DNA from 2 places in the Marinomonas algicola genome. Region 1 is predicted to be linked to the other one. Evidence: riboswitches for the same ligand, from Rfam matches in the RefSeq annotation. Region 1 holds a riboswitch; the other holds the start of a gene.
The links. A riboswitch is a leader RNA that binds a small molecule or an ion and turns the genes downstream of it on or off. The one in region 1 is predicted to bind cobalamin.
Positions count from the first base shown of each region.

Region 2: linked by a shared signal. The riboswitch ahead of IEZ33_RS02330 (energy-coupling factor ABC transporter permease) and the one ahead of IEZ33_RS00370 (TonB-dependent receptor domain-containing protein) in region 1 are both predicted to bind cobalamin.

Region 1 is NZ_CP061941.1:84,354-87,774, reverse strand. It holds gene IEZ33_RS00370 (TonB-dependent receptor domain-containing protein) at 1-1,704, opposite strand, end outside; cobalamin riboswitch at 1,772-1,965, opposite strand; gene IEZ33_RS00365 (methyl-accepting chemotaxis protein) at 2,443-3,421, shown strand, end outside.
Region 2 is NZ_CP061941.1:497,738-501,158, forward strand. It holds gene IEZ33_RS02320 (amino acid ABC transporter permease) at 1-110, opposite strand, end outside; gene IEZ33_RS02325 (transporter substrate-binding domain-containing protein) at 172-972, opposite strand; gene IEZ33_RS02330 (energy-coupling factor ABC transporter permease) at 1,002-1,682, opposite strand; cobalamin riboswitch at 1,720-1,851, opposite strand; gene IEZ33_RS02335 (hypothetical protein) at 2,084-2,881, shown strand; gene rimI (ribosomal protein S18-alanine N-acetyltransferase) at 2,878-3,327, shown strand; gene IEZ33_RS02345 (DJ-1 family glyoxalase III) at 3,349-3,421, shown strand, end outside.

The sequences.
Region 1 (3,421 bases):
TTTAACGCTGATTTCAGCCTTCCAATCGGTTGCAAAGTCATAACTTGCGCGCACATTAATGGTCACATAGCCCGTTAATGTCTCGGCGCTGCCTAAGGTGGTTGCACGGCCTGTAGCACCCATCAATGTTATGCCTGCTTGTCCTTTATCAAACAAACGATCGGCACTGAAACGCGCACTGCGTTGCGCTCGTTTAGGTAACTGAAAACCCGTATCTTGATCTTTGGCATCGAGCCAAGTAAACGCCGCCCTGAGCTGCCATTGATCTAAAGTAATACCAGACGCAAGTTCGACGCCCTGTACTTTAGAGTCCACATTATACGCCGCCCAAGACCCTGTGTAGTTTGACCATATCACCATATCGCCATAGGACGCATCAAACACAGCGGCATCCCAAAACATGGCATCATGGTCGGCTCGAATGCCCAATTCAAGGGTTTCAGATTTCGTTGCCTTCAGCGTCGGATCACCACTGTTGGGATAATATAAATCATTAAACGTAGGCGCTTCAAAGGCTTTGCCATAGCTGGCTCGTACCGTATGAATCTCATCTAATTTGTAACCTGCTGCAATGCCACCCGTTGTAGAATCACCGTAAGCACTGTTGTGATCTTGACGGATATTAAGCTGTAAACTGGTTGAACCAAAGTCAAACAGGGATTGAGCAAAGGCGGCCTCATTACGTCGATCTGGTGCTTGATAACGTGTCACCTCAATGCGGTCTTCCGACGTCTCTGCGCCGACTACAAACTCATGGTCGCCAGACCAAATGGTGTTGCTCCAGCGAGCGGTTTGCGTTTTAGTATCGTATTTATCACCCGAAGACAGAGTGGTACTTTCATTACGCGTCTGGGACAATTTTAGCTCGGTATCCCAGTCTTCTAATACTGGCACGCTTACACCTAAGCCAATCACTTGTACTTGGTAATCGTTTTCATCACCGACATAATGATTACGCCCTTCGCTGTTCATAATCAAACCGCTTATACGTGCCCCGCTGGCAAATTTGTGCCCAAGGTTAAGCAATAGGTTTTCGTTCTCGTAACCCTGCTCACCTTCGCCTTCTTTGATAATATCACCGTCGGTTTTAAAACTTCCTACTGACAAAAGGTATTGAGAGTGATTACTGGCACCCGACAGCGTGGCGTCGGCCGTTTTCGTGTCGAACGACCCGCCTCCTATAGACACATCCAATTGTTTTTCATCACCTGCCTCAGGTAAAAACGCTTGGATTACCCCACCCACAGCATCAGCGCCGTATAAGGTCGCTTTCGGGCCACGTACAATTTCCAAACGATCAATTAATGAAGTTGGAATATTTTCAAACGGCGCGCCGCCAGAGGTGGCTGAATACAAAGGAATGCCGTCCAATAAAAATTTAGTCGATTCAGCACTGGCACCGCGCATGTAAACACTGTTCGCTTTGCCATAACCACCGTTCGAGCTAATATCTACACCTGGTTGAGCGGCTAACAGCTCGCTCATTTCTTGCGCTTGTTGAGCGTTAATTTCTTCACGAGTAATGACCGTAACGGACGACAGTGTGTCGGCGGTTTCTAAAGGCGTTGAGGTTGCGGTAACCACCAAGGGCTTTAAAGGTAATGCGTCAGCCGTTGCGACGTCCGCTTGAAGCGCCGTAGCTGAGATAATACTAAGCGCCACGATGGATTTCGTGAACGCCGGAGGAGTTAATTGAGTAATCATAAGTCGAGTCTACCGTTGCACTGCGCACGCCCGCACAGTGGTGACATATTGGTTCCAGCTTATTACGCGGAACCCCCCGTTACAGGCAGGTCTCCGGACTCAAAAGTTGCTAACGCAAGCTTTGTCGCCTTCCCATGATGAACCACAGTGGCCGTGTGACAAAGTGTGACTTTTTTACCGTTGCGGGGGCAGCGTCAGAGTTTCACTGACTTCCCTATTGTTGTTAACGACACGCTAACAACCTGTAACGGCGCGTACTCTACCATAAATCTAATAAGGGTCAGAGCTCTTCCTCGTTACTTATAAAAATATACGCGTTGAGACAGCCTTTGTAGGTATTGGTCACTCTTTCAAAAGAAACATCAGAGCACTTTCAATAATGCGTTGATCTCATAAGCACCACCGCACTAAAAATGGTCCATTTGTGGACTAGATACGTACTTTTCGGAGGTATGAATTAAGAGGCATAAAGTGTACGCTCTTAAAAACAGAGGATTTCAACCTAGAAACACGATTCACAGAATCAGTAATAGTACTTTCAAGAGTAATAATCACGCTACATTCGTTCTGACGATGGTACCGTTTTATCGTTACACAAATAAATGTAAACGGTAGTGCTAACCACTAACCACTTTTAAGGGTAAGAAAACCTGTCTTAAGAAAGACATTTTCCAGACAATTTTAAGCAAATAAGCAATCGTTGCTAACATTAAAATAATTTAGATAGAGGGGATAACGATGGGTTTTTTCTCAAACAGCTCGGTTAGAACAAAGTTGATCACTGGTTTTGGAATTATCATTCTAATTATGATGGTATTGGTTACGTTAGGTATCCGAAACGTTAACTTCATTGACAGAACCCTTGCCGAAATTACCGATATTAATTCGGTTAAGCAAAGATATGCGATTAATTACCGTGGCAGTGTTCATGATCGTGCTATTGCAATTCGCGATGTAGGAATAGCAAGAAGTGCACAAGAAATTGACCTCTTAGAGCAAGAAATCCGACGTTTAGAAGATTTCTATAACGCCGCTGAACAAGATATGAATAGATTATTGCAGCAAGGCGTGGCTTTTTCAGAGACAGAAAAAGACATTCTAAAGCGCATTGATAACATCAAGAAACGCACGTTACCTATGGTAGAAGAAGTACTTCAATTATCACGTCGTAACGAACCAGTGACGGCCATCATGTTAGATCAAATTCGTCCCGCCTTTATTCAATATCTAAACGTTATTAATGAATTCATAGACTACCAAGAAAAACAAAACCAAATTGCGACACCAAAAGCACGAGCCGTCACAGGTGGCTTTGAAAACCTGATGCTTATTTTAGGCTCCTTTTCCGTGGTGGTATCTCTTATTATAGCCCTGTTAATTGCGCGTAGTATTCGTCTCTCATTAGGCGGTGAACCGATTGAAGCTCAAACAAAAATCAAAGAATTTTCTGAGGGTCATTTAATAATAAAAGAAGAAGACTATATAGCGGGCTCAGTAATGGACTCTTTATCTGCTATGGGAATAAAGCTAACGAGCATTGTACGAACCATTGTCAGCTCATCAAACAATGTAGCGGCTCAAATCAGCGATGTTGCCAATGGTAATACTCAGGTTCTGTCTAGAACGGTTGAATTGTCTGAGCTAACTAAGATGACCGCTCAACGTCTTGAATCAATGAGAGAACGCATCGATCAAGTCGCAGCGGTGGCTTCCAAAA
Region 2 (3,421 bases), 410 kb from region 1:
ATCTGAGTGTAGTTTTGATCGGAAACAATGTTCCAGCTTAATAGTAAGCCGATAATAACCGTGAAAAGCAGCCACCAAGGAAGAGTTGATAAAGAACGTTTTTTAATCATAATGCCTAATAGCGTAGGCCATTTATTAAAAATGGCCTACTGTTAGAAAGTGTGGAAAGGATTAGTGTTGGTAATCAAAAAACCATTTTTGATTAAGCGCTTCTAGTGTTCCATCTTCTTTCATGCTGACTATAGCGGCATTAATGGCGTCCGTTAATTTTGATCCAGGCGTTAGAATAAAGCCGAATTCCTCGGTTCCAAGAGGCTCGCCAATGATTTTAAAAATGCCTGGATTTGCTCCCATATAACCTTTTGCCGATGAGGCGTCCATTAGCACCATGTCTACATCACCACTTTTTAATGCTTGAACAGACGCGCCGAACGTTTCAAATAATTGGATTCGACTGTTGTTCTCATCGCCATCTAAAACATTGTAAACAGCGACATAAAAGTTAGTTGTGCCTGGTTGAGCCCCAATTAATAAATCGCTGTTGTTAGCAAAGCCAGTATGCTCCTCAAAACGCCCTTCATCTTCTCTGACCAACATGAATTGTTGAGACACCATGTAAGGCATAGAAAAGTCGATTTCTTTTTTACGTTCATCATTGATGGTGATGCCATCCATACCAACGTCAAACTGACCTTGTTTTACCGCTTGTATCATAGAATCCCAGCTGCTCAACTGCCAATCTACTTTTGCATTGAGTCGGTGAGCAATCTCGTTAAAAGCGTCGTATTCCCAACCAATGCCGTTACCCGTCTTTGGGTCAATAAAGTTTAGGGGGGTATAAGCATTTTCGGTGACGGCAACGATTACCTGGCCATTTAAGTCAGGTAAAGTCACGTCATTCGCGCTAGATTGAGTGGTAAATAGGGCGGTAGCCGAGATAACGGCGGCTGAAAAAAACGTTGATAAATTCATAGGGTTCCTTTAATAAGATTCTAAATTGATTACTCTTGGGTAGAATACAGTCGTTTTTCAAAGAGAGTAACAAAGCGGAAGTGGCTCAGTGTTTTGGCTAAAGCTAAAAGTCCAAGATCTACTACAGGTTCGAGTAGTATTACACTAAAATACGCCGCACCAAAGGTTGCAACGGATGAAAGGTTACTGGCTTCAAAACCTTGGCCATAAACCGCCCAAAATGCCACCCATGCAATAATGCCGCCTTGATAGGCGAAAGATAATTTTAATGTTTGAGAATAGCTTAAATCAATATATTTAGTCTTTCTGGGGATGATGCGTTTAGCCAGCTCTGACATGGCGAAGAGGGGTAATATCAAGGTTGTTACGTTCATGCCGTATTGTGGCAGATCGATAGGCGCAAAAAACGCGCCTTGAATTAAGAGCCCTCCAGCTAATCCTAATCCGGCGGCGGCGGGTCCGAGCAATAAGAAAAGAGAAGAACCTAAAATTAAGTGGACTTCAGAGACGCCAACAGGGTGATGTATAAAGAGTTCAAAAAACACAAACACAGCCATTACTGACATAAGACTGCGGATGAGCAGTGTGTTTAAGCCATCTTGTTTAATGGCTTGGAGCGACGCTCTAGCAATCAGGCCAAATGAGACCGTAGCGGTCGCGTAGCTTAAGAGTAGTTTTGCGCCAGTAACGAGTTCTGGTTCAATATGCATTTTATGATTCTCCATCAATTACACACACCCGTGTAATGTATTAAGGTGACGTAAGGCCGGTCTCCAGACTGTTGGCGTGAAAGGCCAATTTACTGTTGCGGGGGCAGTAACAGACTTTCACTGTTTTCCCGTTTCACTTTGAAAAAGCACCTTGCGACATAGAGCTGAGGATTATAGCGGCTTTTTTTAATGATGGTTATGAAAAGTCATCCACTCATTATGAAAGTTATGCAATTACCTAAGATCCATTACTCGTCTAGATGCATATGCTGCTATTATAGGTTTCTGCATAGTCACTAAAGTAGTTGCAGCGACTATTTTTTATCGAAATGCCTCCTTTGTGATGTGGGAATTGTGTTTTTCCCTGTGCTTTCTTGAATTTGAGGGTAATGTACAAGCGAATGCAAAATAACTCAGTACAGCAAGCGTATTGCTTAGAAAAAATGGGAATTGTTCATTGGCTACCCAAATCATCCGTAGCCAATGTCGTTGTGTTATCTCGACCTATCTCTCCATGGAGTTTCGATTCAAATCAATCGTTTAACCTTGATAAGAAAGCGGACTCGGTAGCCAGTGCTGGGTTTGGTTTTAGGGCTCCTGCCGTTCTAAGCAAAGATCCTGAAGTGACTCAAAAGACGGTGGCAGGTCTTAAAGAAGAGCTGCTAACTAATTCCTCTGTTATTGTCGAAGATTTGCAACCTATCGAAGAATATGCGGTAGAAATTGCACCGTTGTCTGTATTCGATGAAAAACTTTCGCATGATTTTAGCGTTCAGCTTTATGTTGTTGAAAAGCGTTTGCTTCTATTGACCCAAGTTCCGAGAGCATTTGATGCGTTTAATGAGATTGAGCGGTTAGCATTGAAAATGTCACAAGCGCTATTGAAACAAACAACCGATGAATGGGTTTCCTCGAAATTTTCATGGCCAGACAAATTAACTAATCCTTATTTTGTTGACAGAACGGATTGGATGTTAAGTGCATTAGACAGTTTTATTGAGCGGTATTTAGACGGCGTTGAGGCGCCTATTTTAATCGTGGCAGGTGCTCAAATACAGCACGTTGTGTCGGCGTTACCTGTTGACTCTAAGGTTGTTTCTTTACCTCGTGCCAATATAGTCAGTTTGCCTGAGCTATACCGAATTCCTGAACTGAAGCGGGAGGCATGGGTGGAAATGCAAAAGGTACTGCAAGTATGATTCGTAAGGCGTTGGTTGAGGATCTTAATGGAATTGATGTGTTGGATAAAGCATCCAATGAGAACCCATGGGGGAAAAAATTAATTAAAGACGCTCTTGAGTCCCGAAGTAATTGGGTTATTGCGGATGATAAAGAGCAAAGTATTTTCGCTTGGCTTACGGCGTCAGTTGTACTAGATGAATCGGAGCTTGAGCTAATTGTTGTCCACCCAGAATGTCGTCGACTTGGTTACGCTAAACAATTAATTGAACAGTGGTTTGATGAGATGATGGGCCGTCATGTCTCTCAGTTTATATTAGAAGTGAGGGAATCGAATTTACCCGCAATTTCTTTGTACCAGAACGTTGGTTTCGTACCCGTAGGTTTGAGAAAAAACTATTATGCCGCTCCTAATGAGCATGCTTTGTTAATGAATCGAATTGTTCAAGAAAGTTCACCTATTTAAATTATTCAAAAGGATATAAGCATGACAACGTTACTTGTGCCTATTGCTGATGGCAGTGAAGATATAGAAATCGTTACCATTATTGATGTATTAA